Linked DNA regions of Rubrivivax gelatinosus IL144. The protein of the gene in region 3 interacts with the protein of the main gene of each other region in a pairwise test. Links are inferred from orthologs where the notes say so. Each region holds a gene or a part of one and is shown on either strand. Other genes may lie near its edges.

What was found.
Region 1: the proteins of holA (region 3) and dnaQ interact in binary tests that used the Escherichia coli proteins (3 or more experiments, as listed by UniProt). The link is inferred for Rubrivivax gelatinosus IL144 from one-to-one orthologs.
Region 2: the proteins of holA (region 3) and dnaE interact in binary tests that used the Escherichia coli proteins (3 or more experiments, as listed by UniProt). The link is inferred for Rubrivivax gelatinosus IL144 from one-to-one orthologs.

What each region holds. Positions count from the first base shown.
Region 1 is NC_017075.1:1,948,442-1,955,225, forward strand. What follows is about bases 2,673-5,664. They hold dnaQ (DNA polymerase III subunit epsilon), read left to right. Parts: upstream 2,673-3,812; coding sequence 3,813-4,517; downstream 4,518-5,664. Other genes in these bases: RGE_RS09120 (TIGR04438 family Trp-rich protein), read left to right, coding at 2,673-2,842; lgt (prolipoprotein diacylglyceryl transferase), read left to right, coding at 3,010-3,816; RGE_RS09140 (hypothetical protein), read right to left, coding at 4,779-5,654. Outside these bases: RGE_RS09110 (TIGR00645 family protein), read right to left, coding at 1-213; acs (acetate--CoA ligase), read left to right, coding at 390-2,372; more of RGE_RS09120, read left to right, coding at 2,528-2,672; RGE_RS23140 (OmpA family protein), read right to left, coding at 5,713-6,597. UniProt on the Escherichia coli protein: DNA polymerase III is a complex, multichain enzyme responsible for most of the replicative synthesis in bacteria. The epsilon subunit contain the editing function and is a proofreading 3'-5' exonuclease.
Region 2 is NC_017075.1:1,398,458-1,406,349, reverse strand. What follows is about bases 1,121-5,220. They hold dnaE (DNA polymerase III subunit alpha), read right to left. Parts: upstream 4,831-5,220; coding sequence 1,321-4,830; downstream 1,121-1,320. Other genes in these bases: RGE_RS06705 (alpha/beta fold hydrolase), read left to right, coding at 4,929-5,220; RGE_RS06715 (hypothetical protein), read right to left, coding at 1,121-1,235. Also shown: RGE_RS06725 (ComEA family DNA-binding protein), read left to right, coding at 1-233; RGE_RS24260 (hypothetical protein), read right to left, coding at 279-611; more of RGE_RS06715, read right to left, coding at 729-1,120; more of RGE_RS06705, read left to right, coding at 5,221-5,879; RGE_RS06700 (serine/threonine dehydratase), read right to left, coding at 5,880-6,815; argE (acetylornithine deacetylase), read left to right, coding at 6,872-7,892. UniProt on the Escherichia coli protein: DNA polymerase III is a complex, multichain enzyme responsible for most of the replicative synthesis in bacteria. This DNA polymerase also exhibits 3' to 5' exonuclease activity. The alpha chain is the DNA polymerase catalytic subunit.
Region 3 is NC_017075.1:4,835,039-4,841,798, reverse strand. The notes cover bases 250-3,217. They hold holA (DNA polymerase III subunit delta), read right to left. Parts: upstream 2,300-3,217; coding sequence 1,199-2,299; downstream 250-1,198. Other genes in these bases: leuS (leucine--tRNA ligase), read right to left, coding at 2,789-3,217; RGE_RS22075 (LPS-assembly lipoprotein LptE), read right to left, coding at 2,302-2,802; RGE_RS22085 (2-hydroxyacid dehydrogenase), read left to right, coding at 250-992. Outside these bases: RGE_RS22090 (CinA family protein), read left to right, coding at 1-129; more of RGE_RS22085, read left to right, coding at 126-249; more of leuS, read right to left, coding at 3,218-5,413; RGE_RS22065 (ExbD/TolR family protein), read right to left, coding at 5,432-5,854; RGE_RS22060 (MotA/TolQ/ExbB proton channel family protein), read right to left, coding at 5,866-6,519; dapB (4-hydroxy-tetrahydrodipicolinate reductase), read right to left, coding at 6,532-6,760. UniProt on the Escherichia coli protein: Part of the beta sliding clamp loading complex, which hydrolyzes ATP to load the beta clamp onto primed DNA to form the DNA replication pre-initiation complex.

The DNA of each region.
Region 1 (6,784 bases), 2.9 Mb from region 3 along the record:
GTAGCCGATGTTCTTCACCAGCAACTGCAGCGCGTGCTGGTCGCCGAAGGCGGCCTCGATCAGGTGGACCAGCTCCACCCAGAAGTTGAAGACGTAGACCGCCTGCGCCAGGATGAGCCCGAGATACAGCGGCAATTGCAGCCAGCGGCTGGCAAAGATCAACGCGGGCAGCGGCCCCAGCTTCGGGGCAGCGCCGGTGTTTACTGGCTTCATGAGAGGGGGGAAGGGCGCGGACGCGCGATGGCGTAAATTGTAGTTCGCACCTTGAGCGCGGACAGACGCGCCCCGGGTTGCCGGGCAGGCGAGTAAGGGGTTCGTAAGAGCCTGTGCCTACCTTCCGCGCCATCGGTCGATCACGAACCGAGCCATCAAACTAGGAGACTGCCACCATGTCGAGCGCCGACGCTCCCACCGAGTACTCCCTCTACCCGCCGCCGGCCGACGCCGTCGCTCGCGCCCACGTCTCCGGCCAGGCCGCCTACGACGCGCTGTGCGCCGAGGCCGACACCGACTACACGGGTTACTGGGGCCGCCTCGCGCGCGAACTCATCGCCTGGAAGACGCCGTTCACGCAGGTGCTCGACGAGTCGAACGCGCCGTTCTTCAAGTGGTTCGCCGACGGCACGCTGAACGCCTCGTACAACTGCCTGGACCGCAACATCGAACGCGGCCTGGGCGACAAGACGGCGATCATCTTCGAGGCCGACGGCGGCGAGGTGCGCCGTGTCAGCTACAAGGAACTGCTGGCCATCGTCAACAAGATGGCCAACGGCCTGAAGTCGCTGGGCGTGAAGAAGGGCGACCGGGTCATCATCTACCTCTCGATGGGCGTCGAGGGCGTGGCCGCGATGCAGGCCTGCGCGCGCATCGGCGCGACGCACTCGGTGGTCTTCGGCGGTTTCTCGGCGCAGTCGCTGCGCGACCGCATCGAGGACACCGGCGCGGTGGCCGTCATCACCGCCGACCAGCAGCAGCGCGGCGGCAAGGCGCTGCCGCTGAAGACCATCGTCGACGAGGCGATCGCGCTGGGCGGCTGCGGCAGCGTCAAGCACGTGCTGGTGCACAAGCGCACCGGCGCCGACATCCCGTTCGACGCCTCGCGCGACCTCTGGCTGGCCGACCTGGTGGCCGATCAGAGCGAGGTCTGCGAGCCCGAGTGGGTCGAGGCCGAACACCCGCTGTTCCTGCTCTACACCAGCGGCTCGACCGGCAAGCCCAAGGGCGTGCAGCACTCGACTGGCGGCTACCTGCTGCACGCGGCGCTGACCACCAAGTGGACCTTCGACTTGAAGGAAGACGACGTCTTCTGGTGCACCGCCGACATCGGCTGGGTCACCGGCCACACCTACATCACCTACGGCCCGCTGGCGCTGGGCGGCACCGAGATCGTCTTCGAAGGCGTGCCGACCTTCCCCGACGCCAGCCGCTTCTGGAAGATGATCCAGGACCACAAGGTCAGCATCTTCTACACCGCACCGACGGCGATCCGCTCGCTGATCAAGGCCGCCGAGGCCAACGAGGCGGTGCATCCGAAGAGCTTCGACCTGTCGTCGCTGCGCATCCTGGGGTCGGTCGGCGAGCCGATCAACCCGGCGGCGTGGGAGTGGTATCACAAGCACGTCGGCGGTGGCCGCTGCCCGATCGTCGACACCTTCTGGCAGACCGAGACCGGCGGCCACATGATCACGCCGCTGCCGGGCGTGACGACGCTGGTGCCGGGCTCGTGCACGCTGCCGTTCCCGGGCATCCAGGCGGCCGTCGTCGACGAGACCGGCAAGGACGTGCCCTGGGGCCAGGGCGGCATCCTGGTCGTCAAGAAGCCGTGGCCGAGCATGATCCGCACGATTTGGGGCGACCCGGAGCGCTTCAAGAAGAGCTACTACCCGGCCGACTTCCACGGCAAGTACTACCTGGCGGGCGACGGCGCGATCCGCGACCCGAAGACCGGCTACTTCACGATCACCGGCCGCATCGACGACGTGCTCAACGTCTCGGGCCACCGCATGGGCACGATGGAGATCGAGTCGGCCCTGGTCAGCCACACCGAGCTGGTGGCCGAGGCGGCGGTCGTCGGCCGCCCGGACGACACCACCGGCGAGGCGATCTGCGCCTTCGTCGTGCTGAAGCGCCCGCGCCCGACCGGCGACGAGGCCAAGAAGCTGGCCAACGAACTGCGCAACTGGGTGGCCAAGGAGATCGGCCCGATTGCCAAGCCCAAGGACATCCGCTTCGGCGAGAACCTGCCCAAGACGCGCTCCGGCAAGATCATGCGCCGCCTGCTGCGCTCGATCGCGCGCGGCGAGGCGATCACCCAGGACACCTCGACGCTGGAAAACCCGGCAATTCTCGATCAGTTGTCGCAGACCAACTGAGCCGCCGCTGCGGCATCGAAAGGGGCTCCTCGGAGCCCTTTTGCTTTCCTGGCCGGCGTTCTTGAGCAAAGCGTCATGCCGGCCGCGCGCATCGGTCCTCGGCCTTCGGCTACATTGGTCGGCAATGTGGTGGAGAGATCGCCGGAGAGCGAAGGATGTGGTTTCTGGTCATCGGGCTGTTGCTGCTGGTGCTGTACCTGGCCGGCGTCGAGCCCGTGTCGGCGTGGCACTGGATCTGGATCGCGTTGCCCTTCGGCGCCGCGGCGCTCTGGTGGACCTTCGCCGACGCTTCCGGCCTGACGCGCAAGCGTGCCGAGGAGAAGATCGAAGCCCGCAAGCGCGCCCGGCGCCAGCGCGACATCGACGCGCTGGGCCTCAACCCGCAGCAGCAGAAGCGTGTGCACGAACTTCGCCGTGGCGACAGCCCCGCCCCGGTGAAGGAGCCGCGCCGACGCGACCCGAGTCTCTGAGGGGCGAACGCACGTCACGCCAGTGACGTCCCGCCGAAGGCGGGAGCCGGCGCGCAAGCACCGGCTCCCGGCCTTTGTTTCCCGCCCCGCGCGGGGCCGACGGCCCGCGTCGCCGGCAGCGGCACAATCGCCGCTCCCCGACTCGACGCCAGGAAAGGCCGCCCCCGATGCTCGTGCATCCGCAATTCGACCCGGTCGCGATCGCGCTCGGACCGGTCCAGATCCACTGGTACGGGCTGACCTACCTCGTCGCTTTCGGGCTGTTCCTGCTGCTGGCGCGGCTGCGTGCGGCGCAGCCGCAGTTCGCGCAAGCCGGCTGGACCAAGCAGGACGTCGAGGACCTGCTGTTCTACGGCGTCGTCGGCGTCATCGTCGGCGGCCGCCTGGGCTACGCGCTGTTCTACAAGCCGGGTGAGTACCTGGCGCACCCGCTGGAGATCCTGCAGGTCTGGAAGGGCGGCATGTCCTTCCACGGCGGGCTGCTGGGCGTCATCGGCGCGATGGCGCTGTTCGCGCGCCGCAAGGGGCGGTCCTTCCTGGAGGTCACCGACTTCGTCGCGCCTTGCGTGCCGACCGGGCTGGCCTCGGGGCGCATCGGCAACTTCATCAACGGCGAACTCTGGGGCCGCGCGGCCGACCCGTCGCTGCCCTGGGCAATGGTGTTCCCGCAGAGCGGCAGCCTGACGCCGCGCCACCCGTCGCAGCTCTACCAGTTCGCGCTCGAAGGGCTGCTGCTGTTCGTCGTGCTGTGGCTGTACTCGCGCCACCCGCGGCCCACCGGGCGCGTCTCGGGTGCTTTCCTGATCGGCTACGGCAGTCTGCGTTTCACCGCCGAGTACTTCCGCGAGCCCGACAGCTTCCTCGGCCTGCTGGCGCTGAACATGAGCATGGGCCAGTGGCTGTGCGTGCCGATGGTGCTGGCCGGCATCGGCCTGTGGATCTGGTCGGGGCGGGCGGTAGGATCGGCGCGATGAGACAGATCTTCCTCGACACCGAAACCACCGGCCTGTCGGCCGTCGACGGTGACCGTCTGGTCGAAGTCGGCTGCATCGAGATGCTGAACCGGCGCCTGTCGGGCCGCACGCTGCACCACTACCTGAACCCGGAGCGCTCCAGCAATCCGGAGGCGGTCAAGGTGCACGGCCTGACCGACGAGTTCCTCGCCGACAAGCCGCTGTTCGCCGCCGTCGCCGACGAGTTCATCGAGTTCGTGCGTGACGCCGAGCTGATCATCCACAACGCCGCGTTCGACGTCGGCTTCCTCGACGCCGAACTGACGCGCCTGGGCAAACCGCGTTTGGCCGAACTGGGCTGCACGATCACCGACAGCCTGCTGATGGCGCGCGAGCTGTTCCCCGGCAAGGCGAACTCGCTGGACGCGCTGTGCAAGCGGCTGGAGGTCGACAACAGCAACCGCGCGCTGCACGGCGCGCTGCTCGACGCGGGGCTGCTGGCCGAGGTCTACATCCGCATGACGCGGGGCCAGGACTCGCTGGTCATCGACGTCGTCGAAGAAGGCGGCTCGGCGCTCGAAGTGGCGGCCATCGACCTGTCGCAGTTCACGCTGCCGGTGCTCGCCGCGAGCGAGCAGGAGGCGGCCGCGCACGAGGCCGTTCTGGCCGAACTCGACAAATCGAGCAACGGGCGCACCATTTGGCGCCAAGTCATGGCATAATGCGAGGCTCACCGGCGCTGACAACTGCTTTGCAGCGGTCAGGCCAGCCGGGCGGTTAGCTCAGCGGTAGAGCACTGCCTTCACACGGCAGGGGTCGCAGGTTCGAACCCTGCACCGCCCACCAAAACACCACGCAACGCCACCTCCGGGTGGCGTTGTCGTTTGTGCGTCTCGCCTGGGCTTCTGGTGGCTTCTCGCACAGACGCCGTGCTCAGGATGACCGGTGGGAGTCGGCCATGGATTAAGGCTGCGATGAGGCCATCACCGGCTCCCCAGCGCGGTCTTCACGGGTTGGCGCAGGAAGGCTTCGGCCGCGGCGCGCGAGAAACGGTCGGACGGGATGGCCGTGCCTTCCGAGATGGACACCAGGTTGACGTTGCCGAACCCTTCGATCTCCCCGGCGAACGCCGGCAAGTAGGCGCCGGTCAACGAGTGGACGTCGGTGCGGATCTGCAGAATGACTGGCCGGCCGTAGCCCTTGACGAAGTAGAAGGGCCGCCGCTCGTACAGGCATATGTCGGAGGGCGAACCGGCGCCGCTCACCGCAATGCCGGCGGCGCGTTCCACTCGGGCGCTGTTCCAGACGCAGCGTGCTCCCTGTCCTGCATCCACCGACGGCAGCCCCTCTACGCCGTCCTGCGTACGCGGCCTGTCGCATTCGGGATCGGCGCCGGTGTCCTCGTGCAGCACCAGTGCCCGAGGCGGTCGCTGCGGGTCCAGCAGCTCGCTCAGCGTGGCCGCCATGCCCCCCAGGGACGATTCGCAGGTCGTTTCGATCTGGACCGAGCGCGCATGGAAAACCGCTGGCTGGCATTGGTTGCCGGGATCGGCACCGATGGCGCGGTAGGTCTCGTACTTGGCCCAGCGGCGGCCGTCGAACAGCTCTTCTTCCTCGTGAACCACCAGGTTCGCCAGCGTCGCCTCCGGCACTGCCGGCGCAGGCGTCGGTGCTTGGCCCTTGGACACCAGGCAGGCGCCATAGCTGATGTCCAGAAATTTGCGCATACCGGGCACGTAGCCCTTGCCGGCACGCACCACACGCAAGGGCACGGTGTCGACGGCAGACCCGGTTGCGCCGGCGGCGCCGGGCTTGGCCGCATCGCAACCGGCAACGACCAGCGCAAGGATGACTGGCAACAGAGCGCGGATCTTGTTCTGGCGGGCGCTTGAGCGCCGCGGGGAATGCCGCCGCACGCTACTTCACCTTCACCAAGTCGACCCGGCGGTTCTTGGCTCGTCCGTCCTCCGTGCTGTTGTCGGCGACGGGGCGGTCCATGCCGTACCCCGTGGCGCTGAGGCGCTTGGCGTCGACGCCGGCAGCGGCCACCGCGACCATCACCGATTTAGCGCGGGCTGCCGACAGCTGGCGGTTGGCGGCGGCACTGCCGACGTTGTCGGTGTGCCCTTCGATGGCCAGCTTGAGCGATGGATCGGCTTTCAGCAGTGCGGCGATCTCGCGCACGGCCGCCTGGCCATCGGTCTTCAAGTCGGATTTGCCGGTGTCGAAGTTGATGTGCAACGTCGCCACACCGGTCTTCTTGATCTGGTCCGCGAGCTGGCCGGCAGTGACCGCCTCTTCCATCTCGCTCGGCTCGACGATGGTGAGCATGTAGTTGTGGGCGTTCGTGATGTCCAGCACCGCCACCGGCGGCTTGTCGGCAGCAGACAGGGTGAAGACATGGGCGCCCGTGACGAGGGCGATGCGATCGTTGAAGTTGATGCCGTCGTTGAGCGGGCGGCCGCCTAGCTTCTTGGCCGCGGCCAGGTAGCTGCGGTAGATCTTGATTTCGCCCGGGGCAGTGCCTTTGAGAGTGCCGTAGTCCGTGCGTGTGACACGGCCCTCGAACGATGTGGGGCTGCCCTTGACGAGCTTGCCGGCCACATTTGGAGTAACGACCGAGAACTCCAGGACCGTCTGGTTCATCAGCTCCGTGCCGGCCACACGCGAAAGCAGCGGATGGTCCTGGGGGGTGGCTTGCGCATGCGCGCTACCAATGCCGGCTGTCATGGCCACGAGCCAAACGCCCAGTGCGGCAAGCCATGTTCTTGTTAGTCGATTGCTGATTTGCTGAGCGTTCATCTGCACGATCTCATCTCCGCAAGAGCGCAGCGGATTTGCTGGCTCGGGGTGGTGGTCAATTGGAAACCGCTTTGTTGGCGATCGAGGACTTGATGGTCTATCCGCGCGAACTTAACAAGTGGCAAGTTGTTCGCATTGCTGGCATGGAGTATTGAAATTCAGTCCTCGAACGGTCGCATCCCCTTGT
Region 2 (7,892 bases), 3.4 Mb from region 3 along the record:
CCAGCCAGGCCGAGCTGGAGACCGTCAAAGGCATCGGCCCCGGGCTGTCGGCCAAGATCCTCGAAGCGCGCAAGGCCGGCGCGTTCAAGAGCTGGGCCGACATGGTCGACCGTGTGCCCGGCATCGGCGCCGGCAACGCCGCGCGCTTCTCGCAGGCCGGGCTGACGGTGGCCGGCGCCGCCTGGGCCGGCGGCGAGGCCAAGCCCGCCAAGGCGGCGAAAGCGGCGAAGTGAAGGCCGGCCGGCGTTTGCGGCGCGGCGCGCCGCAAGCTAGTGGCCTCAGTCGCGACGTTCGTCCCGGCGTTCTTCGCGTCGATCTTCGCGGCGGTCCTGGCGCCGGTCTTCCCGGCGGTCTTCGCGCCGTTCCTCGCGCGCGTCGCTGACGAGGTCGTCGCGGCGGTCTTCACGGCGATCTTCGCGGCGGTCTTCGCGTCTGTCTTCCCGGCGGTCTTCGCGGCGATCCTCGCGCCGTTCGTGGCCGTCGAGTGCGACGACGGTGCCCTGCGCCGGCGGCGCGGCCGCGGGTTCCGCGGCCATCACGCTGCCGGCGGCCAGCGCGCCGACCAGCGCCAGCCAGGCCGGCATGCAACGGTTCCGATGGAGGTTCTTCATCGTGGATCCTCGGTGCTTGCGATGCGAGGATCCTGCGCCGTGAGGGCGGCGGCGCCGATCGGTGCAGGCCGCGCCGCCGCGTGCGACACGTCCGACTCGGCGCCGGCGCTGCGCGGCTCAGCGCGGGCCGCGGGGGTCGTCGTGATGCCCCGGCGGGCCGCGGTGGTCGTCACGCGGCCCGGGCGGGCCACGGCGGTCGTCGCGCCAATCATCCCGTCGATCGTCCCGACGGTCGTCACGACGATCCCAGCGATCGTCGCGCCGGTCTTCGCGGCGCTCGTATCGCACTTCGCGTGCCGGCATCACGTGCCGGCCGTACCAGCGGTGGTCGACGAAGTACACCGGCACGCCGCAGGCGTGGTACTGGCCGCAGTAGCGGCCCCAGTGCTTGCGGTGGCCCGGAGGCACCCACATGTAGACCGGCTCGGGCGCGACGACGACCGGCCGGCCGATGATCACCGGCTGCGGCACGATGACCGCCGGCTGCGGGAAGCGGCCGATGTCCACGCGGCCGTAGACGCCGGGCTGGCTGATCTCGACCGACACGCCGACATTGGTGGCCTGGGCGGCACCGCCGGCCAGCGCCAGCACGCTCAAGCATGCGCTCGCGATCGTCTTTCTCATCGGGTCTCCAGAAAGTGGATCACGGGAGTTCAACGCCGCCCGCCACGCACCGGATGTCAGACAAGGCCGCGCGAAACAAACGCTTTCACTCGTAGACGATGGATGCGCGCCCCTGCTCGGCGATCGTTTTCCAGCGCGCCAGCGCCTCGTCGCAGGGCCAGAAGCGTGCGTCGCTGCCGAGGTCGAGCTCGCCGACGGCCGTCGCACGTTTGAGCTTGAGCCGCACCGCCAGGCCTTGCTGGGTCTCGCCCTCCTCGGTCTCGACGCGGCGCGCCGGCCACAGCTTCAGCACGTCGGCTACCGGCGGCAGGCCACCGTTGACCTCCACCGACAGGTAGCGGCCGAAACGCGCACGCGCCGTCGCCAGGTCCCAGACCTGCTGCGCATTCAGGCGCAGGCCGCCGGAGAAGCGGTCGGGCTGCAGCTTGCCGACGACGATGACCAGTTCGTCTTCGCGCAACAGCTCGCGGCTGGCGTCCAGCAGTTCCTCGTTGGCCACGGCCTCGATGGCCTCGCTGCCGTCGTCGAGCTTGAAGATCGCGACACGCCCGCGCTGGCCGTTGATGACACGCAGCTCGGAGACGATGCCGGCCACCGACTGCGGCTCGCGCGAGTCGACCAGCTCGACGATGTCGCGGCGAACGAACTTGCGCACCTCGTCGCGGCAGGCGTCGAACAGATGGCCCGACAGGTAGAAGCCGATGGCGATCTTCTCCTGCATCAGCCGCTCGCGCACCGACCACGGCTCCACGGCGACCAGCGCCGGCTCCTGCGTGCTCGATCCGTGCGCGTCGCCGAAGTCGAACAGCCCGCCCTGGTCCTTGTTGGCGGCCTGCGTGTCGGCCCACTCGAAAGCCAGGCCGACGCTGGCCAGCGTCGCGGCGCGGTCGGCGTGCAGCGAGTCGAAGGCACCGGCCTTGATCAGCGCCTCGACGACACGCTTGTTGACACGCTGGCGGTCGACCCGCGCGCAGAAGTCGAACAGGCTGCGGAACGGGCCGCCGCCGTCGCCCGAGCGGCCTTCGCGCGCCGCGACGATGGCCTCGATCGCACCCGCGCCGGTGCCCTTGACGGCACCCAGGCCGTAGCGGATGCGCTTGTCCTCGATCGGCTCGAAACGCAGCGTGCCGGTGTTGACGTCGGGCGGATCGAAGCGGATGCCGAACAGCTTGGCGTCGGCCAGCAGCACCTTCAGCTTGTCGGTGTTGTCGGCTTCGATCGTCATGTTGGCCGCGAAGAACTCGGCCGTGCAGTGCACCTTGATCCAGGCCGTGTGATAGGCCAGCAGCGAGTACGCGGCCGCGTGCGACTTGTTGAAGCCGTAGCCGGCGAACTTCTCCATCAAGTCGAAGACCTCGTCGGCCTTCGCTTCGGGGATGTCCTTCTTGGCCGCACCCTCGCGGAAGATCGCGCGGTGCTTGGCCATCTCCTCGGCCTTCTTCTTGCCCATCGCGCGGCGCAGCAAGTCGGCGCCGCCGAGCGAATAGCCGCCCAGCACCTGCGCCGTCTGCATCACCTGCTCCTGGTAGACCATGACGCCGTAGGTCTCGCCGAGCACGGTCTCCAGCAGCGGGTGCGGGTACTCGACCGTCTCCTTGCCGTGCTTGCGCGCGACGAAGGTCGGGATCAGGTCCATCGGGCCCGGGCGGTACAGCGCGTTCAGCGCGATCAGGTCTTCCAGCCGGCTGGGCTTGGCCTCGCGCAGCATGCCCTGCATGCCGCGCGATTCGAACTGGAACACCGCCTCGGTCAGGCCGTCGGAGAAGAGCTTGTAGACACGCTGGTCGTCCAGCGGCAGCGTCTCGTAGCTGAAGTCCTTCATGTTCGGCCGCCGCGCGACGATGTACTGGCGCGCCAGCTCCAGGATCGTCAGCGTCGCCAGCCCCAGAAAGTCGAACTTCACCAGGCCGATGGCCTCGACGTCGTCCTTGTCGTACTGGCTGACCGCGCTGTCGCTGCCGGGCTGCTGGTACAGCGGACAGAAGTCGGTGATCTTGCCCGGCGCGATCAGCACGCCGCCGGCGTGCATGCCGATGTTGCGCACCATGCCTTCGACACGCGTGGCCAGCGACAGCAGCTCGGCCACTTCCTCCTCGGCGGCCTCGCGGCGGTCGATCTCGGGTTCTTCCTGGCGCGCGTAGATGATGCCGGGGTCGGGTTTCTCGGGCACCTTGGCCAGCGTCACCGTCTTGCCCGGCGGCGCCGGGATCAGCTTGGCGATGCTGTCGACGTGGCCGTAGCCCATGCCCAGCACGCGGCCGACGTCGCGCAGCGCGGCCTTGGCGGCCATCGTGCCGAAGGTCGCGATCTGGCCCACCGCGTCGCGGCCGTACTTCTCCTTCACGTACCGGATCACACGGTCGCGGTTGCCCTGGCAGAAGTCGATGTCGAAGTCGGGCATCGACACGCGCTCCGGGTTCAGGAAGCGCTCGAACAGCAGCTTGTACTGCAGCGGGTCGAGGTCGGTGATGAACAGCGCGTAGGCGACCAGCGAGCCCGCGCCCGAGCCGCGGCCCGGGCCCACCGGGCAGCCGTTGGCCTTGGCCCAGACGATGAAGTCCGAGACGATGAGGAAGTAGCCCGGGAAACCCATCTTCAAGATGGTGTCGAGCTCGAACTCCAGGCGCTCGACGTACTCGGGGCGGCGCTTGTCGCGCTCTTCCTCCTTCGGGAACAGCGCCGCCAGGCGCTTCTCCAGCCCTTCGTGCGAGGCCTTGCGGAAATAGACCTCGATCGGCGAGCCGTCGGGGGTCGGGAAGTCGGGCAGGCGCGGCTTGCCCAGCACCAGCGTCAGGCTGCAGCGGCGCGCGATCTCCACCGTGTTCGCGATCGCGCTGGGCACGTCGGCGAACAAGGCCTGCATCTGCTCGGCGGTCTTGAAGTGCTGCTCGCGCGTGAAGCGCTTGATGCGCTTGGGGTTGGCCAGCGTCTCGCCTTCGGCGATGCAGACCCGCGCCTCGTGGGCCTCGAAGTCGTCGGGGCCGAGGAACTGGATCGGGTGCGTGGCGACGACCGGCAGCCCCAGACGCGCGGCCAGCGGCACCGCGGCCCGCACCTGGGCCTCGTTGGTCGGCAAACCGGCACGCTGCAGCTCCAGATAGAAGCGGCCCGGAAAGATGTCGGCCAGCTCGCGCGCGGCGGCAGCGGCACGCTCCTCGTCGCCGGCCAGCAGCGCCTGGCCGACGGCGCCCATGTCGGCACCGGACATCGCGATCAGCCCGCCCGAGAGCTCGCGCAGCCATTCCCACTTCAGCCAGGCCTGGTTGCGCTGCACGTTCTGCGTCCAGGCGCGCGCCAGCAGCTCGCAGAGGTTCAGGTAGCCGCCGCGGTCCTGCACCAGCAGCGCCAGGCGCGTCGGCTGGCGCTCGGCGGCGTCGGGCAGCGGGTCCATCCAGACGTCGACGCCGACGACGGGCTTGACGCCCGCGCCGCGGCAGGCCTTGTAGAACTTGATCGCGCCGAAGAGGTTGGACAGGTCGGTGATGGCCAGCGCCGGCTGGCCGTCGGCCTTGGCGGCGTCGGCCGCGTCGTCGATGCGCAAGGTGCCGTCGACGACGGAATACTCGGTGTGCGTCCGCAGGTGAACGAAGGGCATCCGGGGATTGTAGGGAGGGGGTCGGCGCGGCCGGGCGGCCGCCGGGCGCTGCCTACAATGCCGCGCACCCCGGCTTCCGCGTCCCCGCCCCGCTCTCCATGCGCCTGCTGCTCCGTCTGCTCGGCCTGCTGCTGATGGCGACCGCGGCGCTGCTGGCGATGTCGCGTGCCCCCGACCGCAGCGTCGAGTCGCTGGTCGCCAACTGGGCGCCGCCGCCCTCGGACTTCGTCGAGCTCGGCGGCCAGCTCGTGCACCTGCGCGACCAGGGACCGCGCCACGGCGACGCGCCGCTGGTGCTGCTGCACGGCACCTCCTCGAGCCTGCACACCTGGGAAGGCTGGGTGCATGCGATCGCGCCCCGGCGCCGCGTCATCACGCTGGACCTGCCGGGTTTCGGCCTCACCGGCCCCTGGGCCGGGCGCTACGCCGGCCAGCGCTACGACGGCGAGGCCTACGCGCGTTTCGTGCTCGAACTGATGGACCAGCTGGGCGTGCAGCGTTTCGCCGTCGGCGGCAACTCGCTGGGCGGCGAGGTCGCGTGGCGGCTGGCGGCGATGGCGCCGCAGCGCATCGAGCGCCTGATCCTCGTCGACGCCAGCGGCACGGTGTTCAAGTCCAAGGCCATGCCGCTGGCCTGGCAGTTCGCGCGGGTGCCCGGCCTGGGCCGGGTCTTCGAATGGGTGCTGCCGCGCACCGCGGTGACCCAGGGCCTGGCCAGCGCCTACGGCGATCCGTCGCGCGTGACGCCGGAGCTCGTCGACCGCTACTTCGAGCTGACGCTGCGCGAAGGCAACCGCCGCGCGCTGGTCGAGCGGCTGAAGATCGCGCGCTCCGGCGAGGACGCCGCGCGCATCTCGACGCTGCGCCTGCCGACGCTGATCCTCTGGGGCGGGCGCGACACCATCATCCCGCCGTCGGCCGGCGAGGATTTCGCCCGGCGCATCCCGGGCGGCCGACTGGTCGTCTTCCCCGCGCTCGGCCACGTGCCGCACGAGGAAGACCCGGCGCAGACCGTGGCGCCGGTGCTGGAGTTCCTGGGCCTCGGCTGATCAGGCGAGCGTCGCCGGGTCGAGGTTGGCGCCGCAGACGACGACCGCGACGCGCTCGTGCGCGGCCGGCTTCAACGCGCCCGACCAGAGTGCCGCCAGCGGCAGCGCCGCCGCCGGCTCGACCGCCAGCCGCAGCTCGCGCCACAGGCGAAGCTGGGCGGCGCGGATGGCCTCGTCGTCGAGCAGCGTCGACACCAGCGGATGGCGCAACGCGACCTGCCAGGCGATCGTGCCGAGGCGGCGCGCGCCCAGCGAATCGGCGGCGACGCCGCCGACCTCGACGTCGACCGGCTCGCCGGCGGCCAGCGCCGCGTGCAGTGTCGGCGCACGCGCCGGCTCCAGCGCCTCGATGCGCGTGCGGCCCTCGAACCAGGCGGCGATGCCGGCCACCAGCCCGCCGCCGCCGACCGAGACCAGCAGCCGGTCGGGCACGCCGGCCTCGGCTTCGATCTCCGCGGCCAGCGTGCCGGCACCGGCGACGACCTCGGGCTGGTCGTAGGCGTGCATCGCCAGCGCGCCGGTCTCGCGCTGGCGCTCGACGCTGGCAGCGTAGGCGTCGGCGTAGGCCGCGCCGTGCACGACGACACGGGCGCCCAGCGCCGCCAGCGCGGCGCGCTTGGCGGCGCTGCTCACCTCCGGCACGAAGACCTCGCAGGGCACGCCCAGCGCACGCGCCGCGGCGGCCACCGCGATGCCGGCGTTTCCGCCCGACGCGACGATCGCGCCGGCCTCGGGCACCGGCAGCGAGCGCAGCCGGTTGAACATGCCGCGCGCCTTGAAGCTGCCCGACAGCTGCAGCTGCTCGAGCTTCAGCCAGACCTCGGCGCAGTCCAGGCCCAGCGCGGCGCCGGGCAGGCGCCACAGCGGCGTGCGACGCACGTCCGGTGCGATGCGGGCCGCAGCGGCGGCGATCTCGTCTCGGGTCGGAATCTGCATGAGCTCATGCTAGCCATGCCGGGCGCCCGGCGCCGGCGCGCGGGTAAAGTGGCCCGATGCCCTCCCATGCCGTTCCCTCCGAAGAAGGCCTGACCTGGGCCAGGCGCCTGGTGCGCCTGGACACCGTCAGCGAGCGCTCCAACCTGGCGCTGATCGAGACCCTCGCCGACCATCTGCGCACGCTGGGCGTGCCGATCCGCCTGACGCACGACGAAACCGGCCGCAAGGCCAATCTGTTCGCGACGATCGGCGCGCCGCGCCCGGGCGGCATCGTGCTGTCAGGCCACACCGACACCGTGCCCTGGGACGGCCAGGACTGGCACGACGAACCGCTGTCGGCCCGCGTGCACGACGGCCGCCTCTGGGGCCGCGGCAGCGCCGACATGAAGAGCTTCATCGGCCTCGTCGTCGCGCGCACCCGGGCCTGGCTCGAAGCCGACCTGCCGCAGCCGCTGCACTACGCCTTCAGCTACGACGAGGAGGTCGGCTGTTTCGGCGTGCGCCACCTGATCGCCGACCTGCGTGAAGCCGGCATCGCGCCGGCCGCCTGCATCGTCGGCGAGCCGACCGAGATGGTGCCGGCGCTGGCGCACAAAGGCGTGCACCGCTGGCGCTGCTGCGTGAAAGGCCGCGCCGCGCATTCGTCGCTGGCGCCGAAGGCGGTCAACGCGGTGGAAGCCGCGGCGCGCGTCGTCGCCGCGGTCGCCGATCTCGGCGAGACCTGGCGGCGCGAAGGCCCGTTCCACGACGGTTTCGACGTGCCGCACGCCACGGCCTCGGTCGGCCTGATCGCCGGCGGCATCGCCGACAACATCGTCGCCGAGGACTGCCGCTTCCATTACGAGTTCCGCGAGCTGCCCGGCCAGGACGCCGCGGCGATGCAGGCCCGGGTGCGCGCCGCGGCCGCGGCGCTGGAGCCGGCGATGCAGGCCATCGCCCCGGCGACCGGCTTCGCCTTCGAGCCGATCTGCGCCATCCCGGCCTTCAGCGCAGCCGCCGACGAACCCGCGGTGCGGCTGGCGCGCCGCCTGGCCGGCCACGAGCGCACGACGCTGGTCGCCTTCGGCACCGAAGCCG
Region 3 (6,760 bases):
TGGATCGCCTGGGCCGTGGCCGGGCGCACCGAGGCCCGGCTGCTGCAACTCGGCGGCGACCGCGCCGCGGTGCGCGAAGCGACGGTGGACGCGGCGCTGGCCGCGCTCGTGGCGGCGGCGCACGCATGAAGGTCCGCCTCGCCGGCGAGATCGACGCGCGCTGGCGGCAGGAGCTGGCCGCCGCGCTGCCCGAAGCACGCTGGTGCGACGACGGCGATGCCGATGTCGCCGTCGTCGCCAACCCGCCGCCCGGCGCGCTGGCCGGCATGCCCTCGCTGGCGCTGGTGCAGTCCTTGTGGGCCGGTGTCGACCGCCTGCTCGCCGACCCGACGCTGCCGCCCGGCGTGCCGGTGGCGCGCATGGTCGACCCGGTGATGAACGCGGCGATGGCCGAGACCGCGTCGTGGGCCGTGCTGGCGCTGCACCGCGGCTTCTTCGACTACGCCGCGCGCCAGCGCGAAGGCCTGTGGCGGCCGCACGCGCAGCGCCGCGCCGACGAGGTGCCGGTGCTGGTGCTGGGGCGCGGGGAGATGGGCGGCACGGTCGGCGCGCGCCTGGCGGCGCTGGGCTACCGCGTCGAGCACTGGCACCGCGGCCGCGAGCTGGCGCCGTTGCTGGCGGCCGCCGAGATCGTCGTCAACCTGCTGCCGCTGACGCCGGCCACGCGCGATCTGATCGACGCCCGTTTCCTCGCCGCGCTGCCCGCAGGCGCGTCACTGGTGAACCTGGGCCGCGGCACCCACGTCGTCGAGCCCGACCTGCTGGCGGCGCTGGACACCGGCCGGCTGCACCACGCGGTGCTCGACGTCTTCCGCCAAGAACCGCTGCCGGCGGGCCACGCCTTCTGGGCCCATCCGCGCGTCACCGTGCTGCCGCACGCTGCGGCAGCGACCGACCCGCGCAGCGCCAGCCGCGTCGCCGCGGCCAACCTGCGCGCCTGGCGCGACGGCCGGCCCGTCGCTCACCTCGTCGATCGCGGCCGCGGTTACTGAGCCAGCAGGCTGCGCGGCGGAGTCTGGCAACTGCCGACGTGGGCGGAACCGCACCACAGCATTCGTCAGACTGACTGGAGCCTCCCTCCCGGAGGGAGGCTGGAGGGTGCGGTCTGACGAGCTGGAGCCCCATCTCGGAGGGGGACTAGGGGGAGCCCAACGTGCCGGCGCAGCCTAGGAGCTTGGGCGGCGAAGCCGCCAAGCTCCTAGGCGTGCAGCGCCAGCGCGCGCGGCATGCTGGCGCGCGTGCCGCGCGTCGGCGTGCCGGCCGCGGCGGCGGCCTCGACGGCCATCAGCACCAAGCGGCGCAGCGCGTCCCAGGGTTCGGCCGGCCAGTCGGGGTGGCGCAGGCCCTTGACGATGCCGTCGACCGTGCTCGCCGCCTGCACCAGGTGCTGTGCCTGGTGGCCGGCCAGCGTCGGCACGACGCGTTCGTAGAGCTTTTCTTTCGTGCCCCAGACACGCGCTTCGCGCAGCGCCAGGGGCAGCGGCTTGCCGTCGTCGACGGCGGCGCGCACGCGTGCCAGGCCGCGCAGGTCCTCGGCCAGCGTCCAGTGCACCAGCACCGGCGCCTCGCCTTCGGCGCGCAGGCCGTCGAGCATGCGCAGCGCGCGTGCCACCTGGCCGGCGAGCACCGCCTCGCCGAGCTTGAAGACGTCGTAGCGTGCGACGTCGAGCACCGCGGCCTCGACCTGCTCGAAGCTCAGTTCGCCCGGCGGGTACAGCAGCGCGAGCTTCTGCAGCTCCTGGTGCGCGGCCAGCAGATTGCCTTCGACGCGGTCGGCGAAGAAGGCCAGCGTCTGCTGCCCGGCTTCGCCGCTGGCCACACGCTGGCCCTGGCGGCCCAGGCGCTGCGCCAGCCAGGCCGGCAGCGCCTTGCGTTCGACCGGCTCGACCTTGAGCACCGGGCCGGCGCCGTCGAGCGCGGCGAACCAGGCCGACTTCTGCTGCTGGAAATCGAGCTTGGGCAGCGTCACCAGCGTCAGCACCTCGGGCGAGAGCTGCTGGCAGTAGCGCTGAAGCGCTTCCGAGCCGTCCTTGCCGGGTTTGCCGTTGGGGATGCGGATCTCGATCAGCTGGCGGTCGGCGAACAGCGACAGCGCCTGCGAGGCGCCGAGCAGGCCGCTCCAGTCGAAGTGCTGGCCGACGGTGAAGACCTGGCGCTCGACGAAGCCGGCGGCGCGCGCGGCGGCGCGGATCGCATCGCCCGCTTCCTGGGCCAGCAGCGGCTCGTCGCCGTGGATCGTGTAGAGCGTGTCGAGCCCGCGCTGCAGGCGCTGCTCGAGCTGTTCCGGACGCAGTTGCATCGTTACAGGCGGATCGCCGCCAGGCGTCGCATGACCTGGATGACGATGTCGTTCTCCATGTCGCGGTACAGGTCGGCTTCCTCGAACTGCTTGGCCAGGGCCGCGGTTTCGCTGTAGCTCAGGTCTTCCTCGCGCAGCAGCTCGGTCGGCGCGATCAGCTCGCGGCCGTCGGGCGTGTGGGCGCTGAAGTGCAGGCGCACGCGGATCTCGAACTCGCGCACCTGGGCGGCGGAGGTGGAAGCGACGACGCTCTTCTCGCGCTTGTCCTCGGTGACCTGCAGGATGACCTGCGCGGCCGCCGGCACGTCGACGATGCGCACGTCGGGTTCGAGCGCACGGCGCAGCGCCGCCGCCAGCGTCGACTTCGGCTTGAAGCCGACGAGCGCGATGCGCTCGAAGCTGGGCTTCTGCGGCCGGCGCAGCTGGAAGCCGCAACCGCCGAGCGCGAGCGCGCCCAGCGCGGCGATCGCGCCCAGCGCGCGGCGGCGGTCAGACGACGACATTGACGAGCCGGCCCGGCACGACGATGACCTTCTTGGCCGCCTTGCCTTCGCCGAACTTGGCGAACTCGGGCGAGGCCAGCGCCGCCGCCTCGATCGCCTTGCGGTCGGCGTCGGCGGGGATGCGCACGCTGCCGCGCGTCTTGCCGGCGATCTGCAGCACGAGCTCGATCTCCGAACGCTCGAGCGCGGCGTCGTCGACCTCGGGCCAGGGCGCGTCGATCAGCTCGCCCAGCGTGGCGGCGAAGCCGAGCTCGCCCCACAGCGCGTGCGTGATGTGCGGCGCCGCCGGGTACAGCGCGCGCAGCAGGATGCCGACGCCTTCGCGCAGCGTCGCGTCGTCGGCTGCGCCGGCGCCGTCTTCCAGCGCGTTCAGCAGCTTCATCGCGCCGGAGACGACGGTGTTGTATTGCAGCCGGTCGTAGTCGGCACCGATCTGCTTGAGCAGCGTGTGCACCTCGTAGCGCAGCGGGTTCGTGCCCTGCGGCGCGGCGCCGGCGGCGGCCACGCGCGGCGCGACCTTGACGCCGAAGCTCCAGAGCCGGCGCAGGAAGCGGAACACGCCTTCGGCGCCCGAGTCCGACCACGCGGCGCTCTGGTCCGGCGGGCCGGCGAACATCGTGAAGGTGCGCGCGGTGTCGGCGCCGAACCGGGCGATGATGTCGCGCGGCTCGACGACGTTGTTCTTGCTCTTGGACATCTTCTCGATGCCGCCGAGCTGCACCGGCTGGCCGTCGGCCTTGGCCACGGCGCCCACCGGCTGGCCACGCTCGTCGAACTTCACGTCGACTTCGCTCGGGTAGAACCAGCGCTTCTTGCCCGACGCGTCCTCGCGGTAGTAGGACTCGTTGAGCAGCATGCCCTGCGTGAACAGCCGCGTGAACGGCTCGCTGAAGCTCACCAGGCCGATGTCGCGCATCGCCTTGGTCCAGAAGCGCGCGTACAGCAGGTGCAGCACCGCGTGCTCGATGCCGCCGATGTACTGGTCCATCGGCATCCAGTACTCGTTGCGCGCGTCGACCATCGCGCCGTCGCTGTCCGGGCAGCAGTAGCGCATGTAGTACCAGGACGAGTCGACGAAGGTGTCCATCGTGTCCGTCTCGCGCCGGGCGGCGGCGCCGCACTTCGGGCAGGCGACGTTCAGGAAGGACTCGCACTTGTTCAGCGGGTTGCCGCTGCCGTCCGGCACCAGATCCTCGGGCAGCACGACCGGCAGGTCCTTCTCGGGCACCGGCACGTCGCCGCAGTGCGGGCAGTGGATGATCGGGATCGGCGTGCCCCAGTAGCGCTGGCGGCTGATGCCCCAGTCGCGCAGGCGCCAGGTGGTCTTCTTCTCGCCCAGGCCCTTGGCGGCCAGCGCGGCGGCGACGGCGTCGACGGCCTGCTTGTACGGCAGGCCGCTGTAGTTGCCGGAGTTGATCGTCACGCCGCGCGTCTTGTCGCCGTACCAGTCCTGCCAGCGCTCGTAGTCGTAGTGCTCGCCGTCGACGTGCACCACCTGGACGATGTTCAGGCCGTACTTCTTGGCGAAGGAGAAGTCACGCTCGTCGTGCGCCGGCACGCCCATCACCGCGCCGTCGCCGTAGCTCATCAGCACGTAGTTGCCGACCCAGACCGGCACCTGTTCGCCGGTCAGCGGGTGGGTGACGAAGAGGCCGGTCGGGCGGCCTTCCTTCTCCTTGAGCGCCAGTTCGGCCTCGGTCGTGCCGCCCTTCTTGCAGGTCTCGATGAACGCGGCCAGCTCGGGGTTGTCGCGCGCGGCGTGCTGCGCCAGCGGGTGCTCGGGCGCGACGGCGCAGAAGGTGACGCCCTTGATCGTGTCGGCGCGCGTCGTGAAGACGTACATGCGCCCGCCCTGGATCAGCTCGCCGTCGGCGCCGCGGATGTCGTGCGTGAAGGCGAAGCGCACGCCTTCGCTCTTGCCGATCCAGTGCTCCTGCATCAGGCGCACGCGCTCCGGCCAGCCTTCGAGGTAGTGGGCGCTGGTGCTGTCGTTGACGCCGGCGAGCAGCTCGTCGGCGTACTTCGTGATCGCCAGGTAGTAGCCGGGGATCTCGCGCTTCTCGACGATCGCGCCCGAGCGCCAGCCGCGGCCGTCGACGACCTGCTCGTTGGCCAGCACCGTCTGGTCGATCGGGTCCCAGTTGACGATCTGCGTCTTCTTGTAGGCGATGCCCTTCTCGAGCATCTTCAGGAAGAACCACTGGTTCCACTTGTAGTAGCCGGCGTCGCAGGTGGCGACCTCGCGGCTCCAGTCGAAGGCCAGGCCCAGCGGCTGCATCTGGCTCTTCATGTCGGCGATGTTGGCGCGCGTCCACTTCGCCGGCGCGACGCCGTTGTCGATGGCCGCGTTCTCCGCCGGCAGGCCGAAGGCGTCCCAGCCCATCGGCATCAGGACGTTCATGCCCTTCATGCGCAGGTAGCGCGCCATCATGTCGTTGATGGTGTAGTTGCGCACGTGCCCCATGTGCAGCTTGCCGCTGGGGTAGGGCAGCATCGAGCAGGCGTAGAACTTGGGCTTGCTCTGATCTTCGACGACCTTGAACGCGCCGGTGGCGTTCCAGTGCGCCTGGGCGGCGGTTTCGACTTCCGCGGGGACGTACTTTTCGTTCATCCCCCGGATTGTAGGGAGCTACCTGGGTGCGGCAGGCTCGGTGACGAAGCCGATGCGCGACAAGCCCGCACGTTGGGCGACGTCGATCAAGCCGGCGACCTGGCCGTAGGGCACGGCGCGGTCGGCGCGCAGCCGCACTTCGGTCTGCGGATCGCGTGCGCCGGCCTCGCGCAGCGCACGCTCGACTTCCTCGGCGCTGGCGCGCTGTTCACCCAGGTAGAGCTGGCCGTCGGCGTCGAGCGCGACGGCGACGAAACCCGGCGTGTCCGACGGCGTCGAGGCGCCGGCGGCCGGCAGGTCGAGCTTCAGGCTGGAGGCCAGCAGCGGCGCGGTGACGATGAAGATCACCAGCAGCACCAGCATGACGTCGATCAGCGGCGTCATGTTGATGTCGCTGATCGGCGGCGGCGGGCTCGATCGGTCCAGGCGTCCGAAAGCCATCGCCGCTGCTCTCAGTCCTGCGGTGCGTCCAGCACCATGCGGCGCAGGTCGTGGGCGAAACCTTCGAGCTCGGCCTCGCAGGCGGCGACCAGCTTGCCGAAGGTGTTGAAGGCCAGCACCGCGGGCACGGCGACGGCGATGCCGGCGGCGGTCATCACCAGCGCTTCGCCGACCGGGCCGGCGACCTTCTCGATCGTCAGCGTGCCGGCGTCGCCGATGCCGGTGAGCGCGTGGTGGATCGCCCAGACGGTGCCGAACAGGCCGACGAAGGGCGCGGTGCTGCCGATCGAAGCCAGGATGACCTGGCCGAACTGCAGGTGCGCGAGGCCGCGGTGCAGCGCGTCGCGCAAGCGGCGCGTGAGCCGCGCTTCGAGCGCGGCCGCGCCTTCGAGCGTGCCGCCGGCGGCCGGCGCGACGGCGGCGTCGACCAGCGGCAGCAGCACGCCTTCACGGTCCAGCGCCTGCACGCGGCTGCGGCCGTCGCCGATCGAGGCCGAGTCCCAGAAGGCCGGCACGGCGCGGCGGATGTCGGCGCCGGCGCGGCGCAGCAGCAGGCCCTTCCAGACGATCAGCAGCCAGGCCACGACCGACATCGTGAACAGCAGCAGCGCGACGATGCGGCCGACCGTGTCGGCCTCGCCCCAGAAGTGCTCCAGGCCCTGCATCGGCGGGCGCGCTCAGAGGCCCAGGACGTCGGCCATGCCGTACAGCCCGGGCCCGTGGGCGACGAGGAAACGCGCCGCGCGCACGCTGCCGGCGGCGTAGTTCGCGCGGCTGTTGCTGCGGTGGCTGATCTCGATGCGCTCGCCGGTGCCGGCGAACAGCACCGTGTGGTCGCCGACGATGTCGCCGCCGCGGATCGTCGCGAAGCCGATCGTGCCGGGCTTGCGCTCGCCGGTGTGGCCT